DNA from 2 places in the Mycobacterium florentinum genome. Region 1 is predicted to be linked to the other one. Evidence: riboswitches for the same ligand, from Rfam matches in the RefSeq annotation. Region 1 holds a riboswitch; the other holds the start of a gene.
The links. A riboswitch is a leader RNA that binds a small molecule or an ion and turns the genes downstream of it on or off. The one in region 1 is predicted to bind magnesium.

Region 1 (8,662 bases):
GCACGGTTCGCGGCTGGTGGTGGTGCCCGATTCGGCGGCGGCGTCCGCACACGAGCTGCGCGACCTGCTGGTCGCCGAGCAGGTGACCGTGGTGGGTCAGACTCCGTCGGCGCTGGCGATGATGCCGGGCGAGGGGCTCGAGTCCGCGACGTTGGTGATGGCGGGGGAGGCATCGCCGAACGAAATAGTGGATAAGTGGGCGCCGGGCCGCGTGATGATCAACGCCTACGGCCCGACCGAAGCCACCATCTACGCCGCGATCAGCGCGCCGATGAAGGCCGGCGAGGGCGCCCCGATCGGCGTGCCGGTGCCGGGCGCGGCACTGTTCGTACTGGACAAATGGTTGCGACCGGCGCCTGAGGGTGTGGTCGGTGAGCTGTACATCGCCGGCCGGGGTGTGGCCGTCGGCTATCTGCGCCGGGCCGGTCTGACCGCGTCGCGGTTCGTCGCGTGCCCGTTCGGCGGATCCGGGGCGCGGATGTATCGCACCGGCGACCTGGTGCGCTGGGGCGCCGACGGGCAGTTGCAGTACCTGGGGCGGGCCGACGAGCAGGTCAAGATCCGCGGCTTCCGGATCGAACTCGGCGAGGTTCAGGCGGCGCTGGCCGCCCTCGAAGGCGTGCAGGCCGCGGCGGTGATCGCCCGCGAGGATCGTCCGGGTGACAAGCGGCTGGTCGGGTATGTCACCGTCACCGGCGACGTCGATACCGCCGCGATGCGCAGTGCGCTGGGCGAGCGGCTGCCGGCCTACATGGTGCCGACGGCGGTGGTCGTGCTCGACACGTTGCCGCGCACCGTCAACGGCAAGCTCGACAAACGAGCGCTGCCCGCACCCGAATACCAGAGCGCGCTCCGCTACACCCCGCCCGCGACACCCACCGAGGAGATCGTGGCCGGGATCTACGGCCAGGTGCTCGGTATCGAGCGGGTCGGCGTCGAGAACTCCTTCTTCGACCTGGGCGGCGATTCGCTGTCGGCGATGCGGGTGGTCGCCGCGATCAACACGGCGTTCGATTCCAACCTCTCGGTGCGCACGCTGTTCGAGGCGCCGTCGGTGCGTACCATGAGCCAGCGTCTCGACAGTGACGACGACTCCGACGAGACCGATGCCCACGGCCCGAGTTACGTTGCCGTGCACGGCCGCGACACCGAGGGGCTGCGTGCCAGCGACCTCACCCTCGACAAGTTCATCGACGAGACGACGCTGCTCGGCGCTCCGACGCTGCCGGCCCCGAGCGCCGAAGCGCGTACGGTGCTGTTGACCGGGGCGACCGGCTTCCTGGGCCGTTACCTGGCCCTGGAGTGGCTCAAGCAACTGAAACGTGTTGACGGCAAGCTGATCTGCCTGGTGCGAGCCGGCTCCGATCAGGAGGCGTGGCGCCGCCTGGAGAAGACGTTCGACAGCGGCGACCCGCAGCTGGTGGACCACTTCCACCAGTTGGCCGCCGACCATCTCGAGGTTGTCGCCGGCGACAAGGGCGAAGCCAATCTGGGTCTCAACGACGAGACCTACCAACGGCTGGCCGACACCGTCGATCTGATCGTCGACTCGGCCGCCGTGGTCAACGGCGTGCTGCCCTACCGAGAGCTGTTCGGGCCCAACGTCGTTGGCACCGCCGAACTGATCAAGTTTGCTCTGACCTCGCGGATGAAGCCGTATGCCTTTGTGTCGACCTCGGACCTCGGTCGCCAGATCGAGCCGGCGTTGTTCACCGAGGATGCCGACATCCGGGCGATCAGTCCCACCCGCGTCCTCGACGGCAGCTACGCCAACGGCTACGGCAACAGCAAGTGGGCAGGTGAGGTGCTGCTGCGCGAGGCCAATGACGCGTTCGGGCTTCCGGTTTCGGTGTTCCGCAGTGACATGATCCTGTCCGACGTCAGCTACGCGGGTCAGTTCAACATGACCGACGTCGTCACCCGGATGATCCTGAGCCTGGTGGCCACCGGAGTCGCGCCCGGTTCGTTCTATCAGCGCGACGAAAACGGTAATCGGCAGCGGGCGCACTACGACGCGCTGCCGGTCGAATTCGTCGCCGAGTCGATCGCCACCCTCGGGGCCCAGGTGGTCGACGGGTTCGAGACCTACCACGTGATGAACCCGCACGACGACGGCATCGGAATCGACACCTACGTCGACTGGCTGATCGAGGCCGGCTATCCGATCCAGCGCATCGACGACTTCGCGGAATGGGTGCGGCAGTTCGAGACCGGCCTGCGGGCCCTGCCGGATCGGCAGCGCCAGCACTCCGTGCTGCAGATGCTGCAGTTGATGCTGCACAACCCCGAGCAGATACAACCGCTCGAGCCGACCCGCGAGTCGTTCGCGCCGACCGACCGGTTCCGTGCCGCGGTGCAGGAAGCGAAAATCGGTGCGGACAACGACATCCCGCACATTTCGGCACCGGTGATCATCAAGTACGTCACCGACTTGCAGCTGGTGGGACTGCTCTAGTCCCGATTATTTACTGCTACAAGCTAGTTGGCGACTCAGCGTCGACGGGTTGGGCCAGAGCGCGCAGGCGGTCCCGCAGCTTTGCCAGGGTGAATTTCTGTTCGTCCGCGTCGTAAAAGAAGCGCATCGTCCGGAACGGGTAATAGAGCAACAGCAGGGTGGCAATCGTCGTGTGTGCCGTCGGGCTCTTGATGCCGTGCAGTTGGGTTGTCCGCGTATAACGCGTGGCGTAGCGGTAGAACTCGCTCGGTGAGGATTCCACTCGCCGGCCCGAGATATCGGCGACCATGGACGGTTCGTAGGAAATCTCGAAATCATTTTTGAACAGCGTCAGCGCCAGGTCGATATCTTCGTGCAGGCGCACTTCCGGGTCCAGTTGCGTCTGAAGCCGGACACCCTTCCACGCCGTCGCGCGAATTGCCATGTTGCACCCGAGCAGAAACCGCTCATTGCGGACGTGTTTGTGCAAGAAGTGCCGAAGCGTGGAATCGACCCAGAAGAGGAAGCCCCGGAAAGGCAGATCGTAAATGGCGATCGGACCGCTCGCGGCGTCGATGTCGGGGTCGGAGAAGCAACGGCGAACCGCGTCGACCCAGTCCGGCGGAATGACCGTATCGGCGTCGATGCGGCCGAAGACGTCGCCCCGCGCCTGATCGAACCCGTGGTCGCGGGTCGGCGCGATGCCCTGGTGGGTGTCCTGGTCGAGCAGCTGGATGTCCAAGTGCGGCGCCCGTGCCTGATATCTGCGCACAATCGACGCGGTGTCGTCGGTCGACTTGTTGTTGACGACAATTATTTCGTCCGGCGCCGAGGTCTGGTTGATGCACGACTCCAGGCATTTGCCGATGAGCCGTTCTTCGTTATAGGCGGGAATGACGATTGAGACCGAGGGCTGTTGCGCCATGGCTTACACACCAATCTGCGGACGTCCGGGGACAGCCAGCGCCATAGCCGGCCGGCCCCGAATTCAGCTGTGGGGGTGAATAATTCATTGCGTCCTTTTCTGAAACCGTAGTTGTTTCGCCGGCCGGGCATCGGGGCGAACAGCCGCATTTTCGTGGAACGTTCACCGGCAAGTGCCCGTCGTTCAACACATGTCTATCTGCGCCCGGGCCCGGGGTTCGATGTTTGCCCGCCGCTCCGCGAAGGCGCCCGGGTCGTGCTGGCTACGATTACCGGTGAACGCGAACACGTTCCGCCAGTTGATCGGAGTGCTCACACGATGACAACAGCCCGCGTCCCCGGACTGCCGCTCGGCGAGGCCAAGGCCGCCGCCGACGAGGCGGCCGTACCCGACTACATGGCCGAGCTCAGCATCTTCCAGGTGTTGCTGAACCATCCGCAGCTGGCGCGCGCGGTCAACGACCTGCTCGCGACCATGCTGTGGCACGGTTCGCTCGACGCCCGGTTACGGGAGCTGGTGATCATGCGGATCGGCTGGCTCACCGCGTGCGAATACGAATGGACGCAGCACTGGCGCGTCGCCACCCGGTTGGGCGTGACGACCGACGACCTGCTCGGGGTGCGGGATTGGCAACGGCACGACGGATTCGGGCCCACCGAACGCGCCGTGCTGGCGGCCACCGACGATGTGGTGCGCGACGGTGTGGTCAGCCCGCAGAGCTGGGCCGACTGCGAACGCGAATTACGAAGCGACAAAACGGTTCTCGTTGAACTCGTCACCGCCATCAGCGCGTGGCGGATGGTGTCGTCGATTCTGCAGAGCCTCGAGGTCCCGCTGGAGGACGGTGTGGCGGGCTGGCCACCTGACGGGTGTGCACCCGCGGGTTGATTGCCATGTCCCGCGATAACTCCTAGCGTCGAGTAATGCGGACCAGAGTCGCCGAGATGCTCGGTGTGGAGTTCCCGATATGCGCCTTCAGCCACTGTCGCGACGTCGTCGCCGCGGTCACCAATGCGGGGGGATTCGGCGTCCTGGGTGCCGTCGCGCATAGCCCGCAGCGGCTGCAGAACGAGCTCACCTGGATCGAGGAGCAGACCGGGGGCAAGCCCTACGGGGTCGACCTGCTGTTGCCGCCCAAGTACGTCGGCGCCGACCAAGGCGGCATCGACGCCAGGCAAGTCAGGGGGCTGCTCCCCGAGGAGCATCGCGCGTTCGTCGAGGACTTGCTCGCCCGTTATGGCATCACGGCACCGGCCGAACCGCCGCGAGCATCCGCCGGCGGCCTCAACATCTCGCCCAAGGGCTACGAGCCGCTGCTGGAAGTGGCCTTCGCGCACAACATTCGGTTGATTGCCAGCGCGCTCGGGCCGCCGCCGGCCGACCTCGTCGAACGTGCGCACGGACACGACGTGTTGGTGGCCGCGCTGGCCGGCACCACCGCGCACGCGCGTCGGCACGCCGCGGCCGGCGTCGACCTGATCGTCGCGCAGGGTACCGAAGCGGGGGGTCACACCGGCGAGGTGGCGACGATGGTGCTGGTCCCCGAGGTCGTCGACGCGGTCGCGCCGGTCCCCGTCCTGGCGGCGGGCGGGATCGCCCGCGGGCGCCAGATCGCGGCGGCACTGGCCCTGGGCGCCGAGGGCGTGTGGTGCGGCTCGGTCTGGCTGACCACCGAGGAAGCCGAGACCGACCCGGTGGTCAAGGAGAAATTCCTGGCCGCCAGTTCGTCGGACACCGTGCGATCGCGGTCGATGACGGGCAAGCCGGCGCGGATGCTGCGCACGGCGTGGACCGAGGAATGGGAGCGGCCCGAAAACCCGGCCCCGCTCGGCATGCCGTTGCAGACCACGTTGGTCACCGAAGCGCAGCTGCGCATCAACCAGGCGGCCGGCCATCCCGGCGCCAAGGCGCGTGAGCTGGCAACCTATTTCGTCGGCCAGGTGGTCGGTTCGCTCGACCGCGTCCGGCCGACCCGCTCGGTCATGCTCGACATGATCGAGGAGTTCGCCGAGACCATCGGGCGGCTGGAAAACTTAGCTGACGACTGACCGTCGCGACGCGTTCCGGCGGCTGTGAACCATGCCACAGCGGGGCATTTGTGCAGGTCAATGCGGTCAAAGCTGATCGAAAGCTGTGAAGACGCCGATAAGTTGCCCGGCACGCGCCAGATCACATTGACCGGGTCGGGCACCTCGTGGAGTATTTACGGCAGCACCTCGTTAGGTGAGGCGGCTACACGAACACAGGCCACTGACCCCGAACGTCGAAAGACGCCCCGGGTCAGGACAGCTCCTCCCGGCTTAAGGGTTGAGTCCAAGTGGCTTCCGGAGTTCCGGACACGTCGTGTGGTGCCAAAGCTCTGACGAGAGGGGTGCGGATTTCCGGCGGTCGCCGGATTCTGAACTCCTTCTGGTGCGCGCAAATAGGCGCGGGTAACCGCACGCGTCGTGGCCGTAGAGGAGGTGAGGGGCGCATGAGTTCCAGTGGCAGTCCGGATGGATATCCGGGACACGCTCCGTCCCAATCCGACCTCCGGCCCGACGCCTGAGCTAGCGAATCGACTTACCGCTCAAGCGTTCTCGGATCGGAACCCTTACGGGTCGGGACACCGCAAGTCCAGTCAGTACCCGTTTGCAATTCCGTTAGGAGACGATCATGACCGCAGTACTCTTCGACGAAGTAGTTGCCGTAGCACCCGTCCGCAACCTGCGCCTCGTGCCCGACACCACGCCGGTGCACGCCCCCGCCCCCAAGAAGGCCGCCCGGCCCGCCGACGCCGGATACTTCGGCGCCGGCGACCCGCTGGTAGCCGGTGCCGCTCGCCTGCTGAGCGTCCCCGTTCGCCACGTCTACGCGGCCCTGTGGCGTGTCGGTTTGATCGAGGTCCGTTGACGATGGATGTGTCGGAGCCGGCAGCGATTGATTTGCGCGGGTCCGTAGAATCTTGTTCACGGCGTCGATCCGGCTATCACCGGGGAGCCTTCGGAAGAACAGCCCGCACGGCCCAGTAGACCCGAACGGGTAGGCCCGTCACAGCCTGAATCGAGCGGCCGCGCGTGAGCGCGGCAAGCGGGGTGGTACCGCGGTGCTCGCGCAGGTTGCGCGGCCTCGTCCCCGGCCTGACCGTAGGCACGCAGGAGACGACGCGCACCGTGACCGAAAACGCTGACGCCAGGGCTTATCCCAAGCTGGCCGGGGGAGCCCCCGACTTCCCGGCGCTGGAACTCGAGGTCCTCGACTACTGGACTCGCGACGCAACCTTCCGGGCCAGCATCGCCCACCGCGATGGCGCCGAAGAGTACGTGTTCTACGACGGGCCACCCTTCGCCAACGGGCTGCCACACTACGGGCACCTGCTCACCGGCTACGTGAAAGACATTGTCCCGCGGTATCGCACGATGCGCGGCTACAAGGTGGACCGCCGATTCGGCTGGGACACCCACGGGCTGCCCGCCGAACTCGAAGTCGAACGCCAGCTGGGCATCACCGACAAGTCGCAGATCGACGACATGGGCATCGCCGCGTTCAACGAGGCCTGCCGGGAATCGGTGTTGCGCTACACCGGCGAATGGCAGGCCTACGTCACCCGCCAGGCGCGCTGGGTCGACTTCGACAACGACTACAAGACGCTCGATCTGCCCTATATGGAGTCGGTGATCTGGGCCTTCAAACGGCTGTGGGACAAGGGCCTCGCCTACGAGGGCTACCGGGTATTGCCGTACTGCTGGCGCGACGAAACCCCGTTGTCCAACCACGAATTGCGGATGGACGACGACGTCTATCAGAGCCGCCAGGACCCGGCCGTCACGGTGGGTTTCAGGGTGACGGCCGGCGAGCTCGACGGCGCCTACCTGCTGGTGTGGACGACCACGCCGTGGACCCTGCCGTCGAACCTGGCCGTTGCCGTCAACCCGGAGGTGACCTACGCCCAGGTCAAGGTGGGGGATCGGCGTTTTGTGCTGGCCGAGGCGCGGCTCGGCGCCTACGCCAAAGAGCTGGGCGAAGAACCCGATGTGCTGGGCACCTACTCGGGCGCCGATCTGTTGGGGACCCGCTATCTGCCCGCGTTCCCGTATTTCATGGACACTGCCGAGGCGTTTCAGGTGCTGCCGGGCGAGTTCGTCACCACCGAGGACGGCACCGGGATCGTGCATATGGCACCGGCCTACGGTGAGGACGACATGGCGACCACCGACAGGGTGGGCATCGTGCCGGTCACCCCGGTCGATGCCAAGGGCCGCTTCGACGCCACCGTCCCGGATTACCAGGGGCAGCACGTCTTTGACGCCAACCCGCAGATCATCCGCGACCTGAAGAACGGCAGCGGCCCGGCCGCGGTCAACCAGCCGGTGCTGATCCGGCACGAGACCTACGAGCACCCCTACCCGCACTGCTGGCGATGCCGCAATCCGCTGATCTACCGGGCGGTGTCGTCGTGGTTCGTCGCGGTGACTGAATTCCGCGACCGCATGGTCGAACTCAACCAGCAGATCACCTGGTATCCCGAACACGTCAAGGACGGGCAGTTCGGCAAATGGCTGCGGGGCGCCCGCGACTGGTCGATCTCACGAAATCGCTACTGGGGCACGCCTATTCCGGTGTGGAAATCCGACGACCCGGCCTATCCGCGCATCGACGCCTACGGCAGCCTCGACGAGCTGGAGCGCGACTTCGGGGTGCGGCCGACCAATCTGCACCGGCCCTACATCGACGAGCTCACCCGGCCCAACCCCGACGACCCCACCGGTGCCAGCACGATGCGCCGCATCCCCGACGTGCTCGACGTGTGGTTCGACTCGGGCTCCATGCCGTACGCCCAGGTGCACTACCCGTTCGAGAACTCCGACTGGTTCGACACCCACTACCCGGGCGACTTCATCGTCGAATACATCGGGCAGACCCGCGGCTGGTTCTACACACTGCACGTGCTGGCCACCGCGCTGTTTGACCGCCCCGCGTTCAAAACCTGTGTGGCACATGGGATCGTGCTGGGCTCCGACGGCCAGAAGATGAGCAAGTCGCTGCGCAACTATCCCGACGTGTCCGAGGTCTTCGACCGCGACGGCTCGGACGCGATGCGGTGGTTCCTGATGGCCTCGCCGATCCTGCGCGGCGGCAACCTGATCGTCACCGAGCAGGGCATCCGCGAAGGCGTGCGCCAGGTGCTGTTGCCGCTGTGGAACGCCTACAGCTTCCTGGCCCTCTACGCCCCGAAAGTCGGTACCTGGCGCACGGATTCGGCAAATGTGCTGGACCGCTACATCCTGGCCAAGCTGGCGGTGTTGCGCGACGAGCTGACCGGC
Region 2 (8,662 bases), 2.3 Mb from region 1:
CGATCGCCGAGGGCGGCAAACGTCCGGTCATGCTGCTGACCAGCGATTCGGCGTTCCTCTTCCATATCGCCGAGTTGGAAACCGCTGCGCGGCAGAACCTTCCGCTGGTGTGCGTGGTCGGTGTCGACCACCAGTGGGGCCTTGAGGTGGGCGTCTACAAGCGAACTTTCTCCCAGCCGTCGCCGCAGCCCGGCGTGCACTGGAGCAAGGATGTCCGGATGGACAAGGTTGCCGAGGGGTTCGGTTGCCACGGCGAGTACGTCGAGAAGGAATCCGAGATCGGCCCGGCGATCGCTCGCGCCTACGCCAGTGGCAAAGTCGGCGTAGTGCACGTGTGCATCGACCCGAAGGCCAACTCCGAGGAGATGCCGAAGTACGACCGATTCCGGACCTGGTACGCCGAAGGCACGCAGTAAGGCCCACACTCAGTAAGAAAGGGTTCGATCCGATGCGCGAATACCTGAAGTTCTACATAGACGGACAGTGGGTCGACCCGTTGCGGCCCAACGCTTTCGACGTGGAGAACCCGGCAACCGAGCAGGTTTCCGGCAAGATCTCGCTGGGGTCGGCGGACGATGTCGACGTGGCGGTCAAAGCGGCGCGGCGGGCCTTCGCCGGCTGGTCGCAGAGCACCCGCGAACAGCGCCTGGACCTGTTGCAGGCGATCCTCGCCGAATACCAGAAGCGCGCGGACGATCTCGCTCAGGCCGTCACCGAGGAAATCGGCGCGCCGCCCTCGCTGGCCGCGGGGCCGCAGGTCTTTCTCGGGATCGGGCACCTGAACACCGCCATCGACGCCCTGAAGAACTTTGCGTTCGAGGAACACAAAGGGGCAACGCTGATCGCCAAGGAGCCCATCGGCGTCTGCGGCCTGATCACTCCCTGGAACTGGCCGATCAACCAGGTCGCGGTCAAGGTCTACCCGGCGTTGGCCACCGGCTGCACCGTGGTCCTGAAACCCTCTGAGGTGGCCCCCTATTCGCCCTACATCTTCGCCGAGATTCTGGACGCCGCGGGCGTGCCTGCCGGGGTGTTCAACCTGGTCAATGGCGACGGCGCGGGCGTGGGCGTGGCCCTGGCCAGCCACCCCGACATCGACATGGTGTCGTTCACCGGCTCCACCCGCGCCGGCATCGAGGTGGCCAAGCTCGCCGCCCCGACCGTCAAGCGGGTGACTCAAGAGCTCGGCGGCAAGAGCCCCAACATCGTGCTCGACGACGCCGGCTTTGCCGAGGCCGTCAGCGCCGGCGTGGCCAACATGATGCCGAACTCGGGGCAGAGCTGTAACGCGCCGACGCGCATGCTGGTGCCCAATTCCCGGATGGCGGAGGCCATTACCATCGCGAAAGAGGCTGCCGAGCAGGTCGGGGTGGGCACCGGCGACAAGCGGGCGATCGGGCCGGTGGCGTCGAAGACACAATTCGACAAGGTCCAGCGGCTGATCCAGCAGGGCATCGACGAGGGCGCGACCGTGGTTACCGGAGGCCCGGGCCGGCCGGCGGGGCTGGACAAGGGCTACTACGTCAAGCCGACGGTCTTCGCGCATGTCACCAACGACATGACGATCGCGCGCGAGGAGATCTTCGGGCCGGTGCTGTGCATCCTCGGCTACGACGACCTCGACCACGCGGTCGAGATCGCCAATGACACCGAATACGGCCTGGCCGGATTCGTCTCCGGAGCCGACCTCGACAAGGCACGTGAGGTTGCCCGCAAGATTCGCGCCGGCTGGGTGACGATCAACCACGCGTTCGACATGAACGCACCATTCGGTGGCTACAAGCGCAGCGGCAACGGCCGGGAGTGGAGCGAGTTCGGCTTCCACGAGTATCTGGAAGTCAAAAGCACCCTCGGCTACGCCCCTGACAAGGCCTAACAATTTAGGTCGAAATCCGTACGCACGACAGCGGAAAACCGGCGCGTGTCTCCACCGCATCCGACGGCGTCGCCTCTAAGCTTGCTGAGATCAAGAGGAGGGGCGACGACGTATCGGCAGCAACTACCGCGTCGGACATCAGAGTGGTCAAGGCGCGCTAAAAGCGACCACTGAGCCGGACGGGACGTACTCCGCACCGGCGTCTTCTGCTCGGCAGAATCGATGGGTTGCCCCGGTGCGTCGGGTCGGCCGGCTGGCGATCTGGGATAAACCCGAGCGACGCAGCGGCATTCCCGCACTCGATGGACTGCGCGCGATAGCCGTGGCCCTGGTGCTCGCCGACCACGGCGGCATCCCCGGCATCAGCGGCGGGTTCCTCGGCGTCGACGTCTTCTTCGTGCTCAGCGGATTCCTGATCACCTCGCTGTTGCTGGACGAGCTCGGGCGCACCGGACGCATCGATCTGACCGGATTCTGGATTCGTCGTGCCCGCCGGCTGCTGCCCGCGCTGGTGCTGATGGTGCTCGCCGTGGGCGCGGCCCGCGAACTGCTTCCCGCCCAGGCCCTTACCGGGTTACGCGACGATGCGATCGCCGCGTTCCTCTGGGTGGCGAACTGGCGTTTCGTCGCGCAGAAGACCGACTACTTCACGCAGGGGGCGCCGCCGTCGCCGCTGCAGCACGCCTGGTCGCTCGGCGTTGAGGAACAGTACTACTTCGTCTGGCCGGTCCTGCTGATCGTGGTCACCCTGCTGCTGGCCGCGCGGGCCAAGCGCTACTTCATGCGGGCCACCGTCGGTGGGGTGCGGTTCGCCATCTTCGTGATCGCCACCCTGGGCGCGCTGGCCTCCGCGGCGGCCGCCATCGTCTTCGTCTCTGACACCACGCGCGACCGCATCTACTTCGGCACCGATACGCGCGCGCAGGCCTTGCTGGTCGGCTCTGCGGCAGCGGCCCTGCTGGTAAGGGATTGGCCGTCGCTGAACCGAGGCTGGTGCATGATCCGCAGTCGCTGGGGGCGCCGTGTCGCCCGCGTGCTGCCGATGGCCGGCGTGGCGGGGCTGGCGGCCGCGGCTCACTTCGCGACGGGCAACGTCGGCGATTTCCGGCACGGCTTGCTGATCGGGGTCGCGATTGCGGCCGTCCTCGTGGTGGCCCCGGTGGCACTGGAGCAGCGCGGGTTGGTCGCCCGCATCCTGGCCGCACCCCCGCTGGTGTGGCTGGGCACCGTCTCCTACGGCGTCTACCTGTGGCACTGGCCAATCTTTCTGGCGCTCAACGGCGAACGCACCGGATGGTCGGGATTGCCGCTGTTCGCCGCGCGGTGCGGGCTCACGTTGGCGGTGGCCGGCGCCTCCTACTGGCTGATCGAACAACCCGTCCGACGCTGGCGGCCGGCCCTGGTGGCGTTGCTGCCGCTGGCCGCCGCCACCGTCGCCAGCGCCGCCGCGATCACCTTGCTGCTGATTCCGGTCGGCCCACGTCTACGCGAGCCCGGCCTGCCGCCGGACGTTTCGTCGGTCGCCGCGGTGTCCTCGGCCACGCCGGGTGGGAGTCGCCCGGTCGGGCCGCGAAACCCCAACCGGCCGTTCACCGTTTCGGTATTCGGTGACTCGATCGGGTGGACCTGGATGCACTTTCTTCCGCCGACGCCCGGATTCGCGTTCCTCGACCACACCGTCATCGGGTGCAGCCTGGTGCGCGGCACCCCGTACCGCTACATCGGCCAAACCCTGGATCAGCGTGCCGAATGCGACACCTGGCCCGGCAGGTGGGCAACGCAGATCAATCAGGACCAGCCGGACGTCGCGCTGCTGATCATCGGGCGCTGGGAGACGGTGGACCGGGTCAACGAAGGTCAGTGGACCCACATCGGCGATCCGACGTTCGACGCGTATCTCAACGCCGAGCTGGAGCGCGCACTGAACATCGTGAGCGCCAGCGGAGTTCGCGTGATCGTGGCCACCGCGCCGTACAGCCGGGGCGGTGAGAAGCCGGACGGCCGCTTGTACCCGGAGGACCAGCCGGACCGGGTCAACCAATGGAATGCCATGCTGCGCAAGACCGTTGCTCAGCACCCAGGAGTCCAGATCCTGGATCTGAACAAAAAGCTTTGCCCCGACGGCGTTTACACCGCCAAGGTCGACGGCATCAAGGTGCGCAGTGACGGCGTCCACTTGACCCCGGAGGGGGTCAAGTGGCTGACGCCGTGGCTCGAAGAGTCGCTGCGCTAGGGACTACTCGTCGGTGCGGCAGCTGACTTCCATGCTGTCGCTTTCCCGGACCAGGAAATTGAAGCTGGTGTAGCCGTTGGCCGGATCGCGCACGAGTTGGAGATACGGCGCCATGTCGGGCGCGCTGGCGTTGTCGGCGATCACCAAAGCGCCTGTGGTGAGCCGGGGTTCGAGCAGCTTGATCACCGGAAGGTACAGGTCCTTCCAGCCGTCTAGCAAGACGAATTCGACCGGTCCGTCCTTACCCTCGAGCGTGGTCAGCGCATCGCCTTCAAGAATCGTGATCACGTCGTCCAGGCCGGTCTCGGCGAACGTCTTCTTCGCGGCCGCAATCTTGCTCGCGCTGAGCTCCGTGGTCACCACCCGCCCGACGCCGTTGTCGCGGACCGCCGCCGCGAGATGAATGGCCGAGATACCGAACGACATTCCGAACTCGACAACCGTCGTGGGACGGGTTGCTCGCACCAGCGCGTAGAGCAGCCGGCCGGCCTCCGGCGTCACCGGGATGTAGAACTCGCTCATCGCCTCGGTGCGCTCCGCGGTGGTCATCGGCTTGTCGAACTGACCATGACGCTCACGCAGCAACGCCATCTGGTTCTTCGTCTCGGTGTACATCCGGTCGAGCACGCTCTCGACGCGAGGGTCTTGCAGGGTTGTGGCCATGCCCTCGAGGGTATGCCTCGGCGGTTTTACCCGGGCGATGACCGGCGATCAGTCAATGTGACGCGGGCCACGCCCCGCGTAAAGAGATCGCTAGGGAGTTTGACGAGCAGTGGGTGGCAGTGCCAGCATGGACAGGCAAGCACCTCGGTAGGTGAGGCGTCTGCACGGACACAGGCCACTGACCCCGAACGTCGAGAGACGCCCCGGGTCAGGACAGCTCTTCCCGGACACAAGGGTTGAGCCCAAGTGGCTTCTGGACATGGTCCAGATACGCCGTGCAGTGCCGAAGCTCCGACGAGAGGGGTGCGGCCGACGGGCTCATCGCCCGGCATTCGTACCTCTCCCGCGTGTGATGTGACGACACCCGCGTGTGTCATGGCCGTGAGGAGGTGAGGGCGAGATGAGTCCCGGCGATAGTTCCCATCCGAAATCCATCTTGAACCGCACCGGTTCCGGCATTTCTATCTGCTGACGCAGCTCAATCTGTGCCGTCCCACAACCGTATTCACGGTCGACGGGTACGGCCGATGCCGGGTTGCATTTAGCGTGTCGATGAACCGGTCGGACTTCCGACAGGGGAAGATCATGACTTTTGTTGTTGTGCAGCGTATTCGCAGTCGTGGAAAGTTGCGCGGACGGTCGATGCTGCGTGCGGGTCGGCTGCTGACAAACAGGTTGTGCGCCATGCACATCCCGACGCCCGAAGAGCGGGCGAACCTGTATGTGTCGCTGACGCCGATCGCCGTGCTCTCGGCCGCGCCGGGCGGAGAGTCATCGGACAGTGTGGGCAACCACCGGTGATTCGTTCCGCCAGCGGTCCCCAGCGGCGGGCGGGGGATCCAGGGCCCGCCGCTGGGGCACGTTGAACACCCAACCCGTATAGCCCGAACTATTCAGACAGCGAGAATCCCATGACTTTGATTTCCACCCGGCAGGGTGACTGGCCAGTGCTGGATTCCGCGCACACCGGCGACATCATCGGAGCGTTCGGCCGCATCGGCCGTGACGACGACGGCGCGTTGCGCGGCTGGTGGCGGCGGTTGCGCACGCTGATGGTCATCACCGGTCCCGGATTGATTGTCATGGTGGGCGACAACGACGCCGGCGGCGTCGCGACGTACGCCCAAGCCGGTCAGGACTACGGGATGAACCTGTTGTGGACGCTGGCCTTGCTGATTCCGGTGCTGTACGTCAACCAGGAGATGGTGCTGCGCTTGGGTGCGGTCGCCCGAGTCGGGCACGCACGCCTGATCTTCGAGCGTTTCGGAAAGTTCTGGGGTGCATTCAGCGTCGGTGATCTGGTGGTTCTGAACGCCCTTACGATCGTCACCGAATTCATCGGTGTCGCACTCGCGTTGGGATTCCTGGGCTGCCCGAAGATCATTGCGATCCCCGCCGCCGCCGTACTGCTGTTCGCAGTGGTGGCAGGGGGCTCGTTCCGGCGCTGGGAAGGGCTGATGTTCCTGCTGATCGCGGTGAACGTGGTGATGATCCCGATGGTCCTGCTGGTGCATCCGAGCACGAAAGTAGCTGTCGGCGGGCTGGTTCCACAGTTTCCGGGAGGACTCAACTCCACCGTCCTGCTGTTGATCATCGCGATCGTGGGGACCACTGTCGCGCCGTGGCAGTTGTTCTTCCAGCAGTCCAACGTCGTCGACAAGCGCATCACCGCGCGCTGGATTCCTTACGCGCGGGCCGATTTGATCATCGGGATCGTCGTGGTCATTGTCGGGGCGACGGCGCTGATGGCGGTGACCGCCTTCGGCCTCACCGGCAGCACCGGCAGCTTCACCGATGCCGGTGCGGTCGCCAGCGGCCTGCGCCACCCGGTGGGCGTGCTGTTCGCGATCATCCTGCTGGACGGTTCGCTGATCGGGGCCAACGCAATTGGGCTGGCCACCACCTATGCCATCGGCGACGCGATGGGCAAGCGGCACTCACTGCACTGGAAGATCAGCGAGGCGCCGTGGTTCTACGGCGGCTACGCGCTCTTGCTCGTGGCGTCGGCCGCGGTGGCGTTCAGTCCCGATCACATCCTCGGGCTGGTCACCCAGGGCGTGCAGGCGCTGGCCGGCATCTTGTTGCCGTCAGCGACGGTGTTCCTGGTGTTGCTCTGTAATGACCGGGCGATACTGGGGCCGTGGGTGAACACGTTGCGGCAGAACGTCATTGCCTGGGCGATCGTGTGGGCGCTGGTGCTGCTGTCGCTGGCTTTGACGGCGACCACGTTCTTCCCGGCCCTGTCCACGGCGAGCCTCGAGGGTGGGCTCGTGGCAGGTGCGGCGGTCGGCGTACTTTGCGGCGCCGTGGCGATCATCGGCGACCAGTGGTACAGCGACACTCGCGCGGCCAAACTCGGCTCGCCGGTTGGCCGTGCCGAAAGCCGGGCGCTGCGCAGGCAGGAGCAGCAGACTTGGCAGACTCCGAACCTGAGTTCTCTTGACCGCCCGGCTCTTTCACCGATCCACCGGACCGGCCTGTTGATCCTGCGCGGCTACCTGGTGCTGGCCGCCGTCTTTGTGGTGATGAAGATCGTCGAGCTCGGCGTCGGCTGACGGTCAGCGCGAACCGTTGGGCAGCAGCACGATCTTGCCGTGCGTGTGCCGGCGTTCGAGTTCCTCGAAGGCATCGGCCACCCGCTCCAGCGGAAAGGTCGCGGCGATATCGAAATCGACGGCGCCGCTGACGATCAGGTCGGCGATCTCGGTCAGCACTTCCGGGGTGGACGCGTCAGTGCTGCCTTCGGTTTTGGCGCCGACTTCGCCGGCTTTCTGAAAGGAGATGATCGTGTCGATGCGCTGCGGTGCGACCCCGAGATCCACGGCGAGCTGCACGTAGTCCGGGCCGAACAGGTCGATGAACGCGTCGACTCCGTCCGGCGCGGCCTCGCGCAGCCGCTCGGCCAACCCCGCTCCGTAGGTGATCGGGATGACGCCGTGTGCCCGCAGCCATTCGGCGTTGCCCTCGCCGGCGATGCCCAGCACTCGCGCCTCGCGCAGTACCAACAGCTGGACGACGAGACTGCCGACACCTCCGGCCGCCGCCGAAACGGCGACGGTTTCGCCCGGCTGCGGCGCGACGGCGCGGACGGCGGCGTATGCGGTCGCGCCGACGACGTAGAGCGAACCCGCTGCTTCCCAACTCAATTGGGGCGGTTTGCGGACCAACTGGTCCACCGGAACGGCGGTGTGGGTGGCATGGCTTGATCGCCGGAAGCTGAACCCCAGAACCTCGTCGCCGATCGCGAACTCGGTGACCCCGGGACCGGTGGCCGTCACGACACCGGCGAGGTCGCTGCCTTCCCCGCAGGGAAACGTGGCGGGGAACATCTCATGCATCGCCCCGGAGCGGATCCCGGCCTCGCCCGGGTTGATTCCGGCGGCGCGAACCTCGACGACCACCTCGCCCTCGCCGGGCGCCGGCATGTCGATATCTGCCACGTACAGCACGTCACGGTCCCCGTAGCGGTCGAACCGTACCGCGCGTGCCACTGCAGCCGTCATCTCGATCTCCTTATCGCGCGAATCGAAACTTTGTGGCCCCGGACCCGAGGATAGGTGCGAACCGGCGCCTGTCGATTGGTGCGTGCGCGTATGTTCATATGCGCTGGCCCTGTTCTCGCTGGAAAGGATGCCCATGGGACGTGCTCGGATGACCGCCACCGGTTGGGCGGCCGCCACCATTGCGGTCGGCATCGCGATCACCGGTTGCGGCAACAGCGGCAAGACTTCGGCTCCGTCGTCCAAGAGTGGCGCGGTGGTGAGCACCCCGACCGGGCCGCCCCCGGATTACAGCGCGCTGCTGATTCAGCCCGGCGATGTCGGCGGTGACTTCACCGCGCCGGAACCGCCGGTGCTGAATTCCAACAACACCACCGGCGTCGCGCAACT

Region 2: it holds a riboswitch for magnesium, as region 1 does, so the genes downstream of both, G6N55_RS16175 (hypothetical protein) here and G6N55_RS05140 (Rv1535 family protein) in region 1, are expected to answer to the same signal.

What each region holds. Positions count from the first base shown of each region.
Region 1 is NZ_AP022576.1:1,092,125-1,100,786, reverse strand. Features, by position in the region: gene G6N55_RS05160 (non-ribosomal peptide synthetase) at 1-2,455, shown strand, start outside; gene G6N55_RS05155 (glycosyltransferase) at 2,472-3,359, opposite strand; gene G6N55_RS05150 (carboxymuconolactone decarboxylase family protein) at 3,678-4,247, shown strand; gene G6N55_RS05145 (NAD(P)H-dependent flavin oxidoreductase) at 4,283-5,407, shown strand; M-box (ykoK) riboswitch at 5,568-5,737, shown strand; gene G6N55_RS05140 (Rv1535 family protein) at 6,015-6,251, shown strand; gene ileS (isoleucine--tRNA ligase) at 6,512-8,662, shown strand, end outside.
Region 2 is NZ_AP022576.1:3,409,023-3,417,684, reverse strand. Features, by position in the region: gene G6N55_RS16195 (thiamine pyrophosphate-binding protein) at 1-416, shown strand, start outside; gene G6N55_RS16190 (aldehyde dehydrogenase family protein) at 449-1,876, shown strand; gene G6N55_RS16185 (acyltransferase family protein) at 2,112-4,109, shown strand; gene G6N55_RS16180 (class I SAM-dependent methyltransferase) at 4,113-4,772, opposite strand; M-box (ykoK) riboswitch at 4,909-5,082, shown strand; gene G6N55_RS16175 (hypothetical protein) at 5,358-5,573, shown strand; gene G6N55_RS16170 (NRAMP family divalent metal transporter) at 5,684-7,327, shown strand; gene G6N55_RS16165 (NADP-dependent oxidoreductase) at 7,331-8,275, opposite strand; gene G6N55_RS16160 (hypothetical protein) at 8,409-8,662, shown strand, end outside.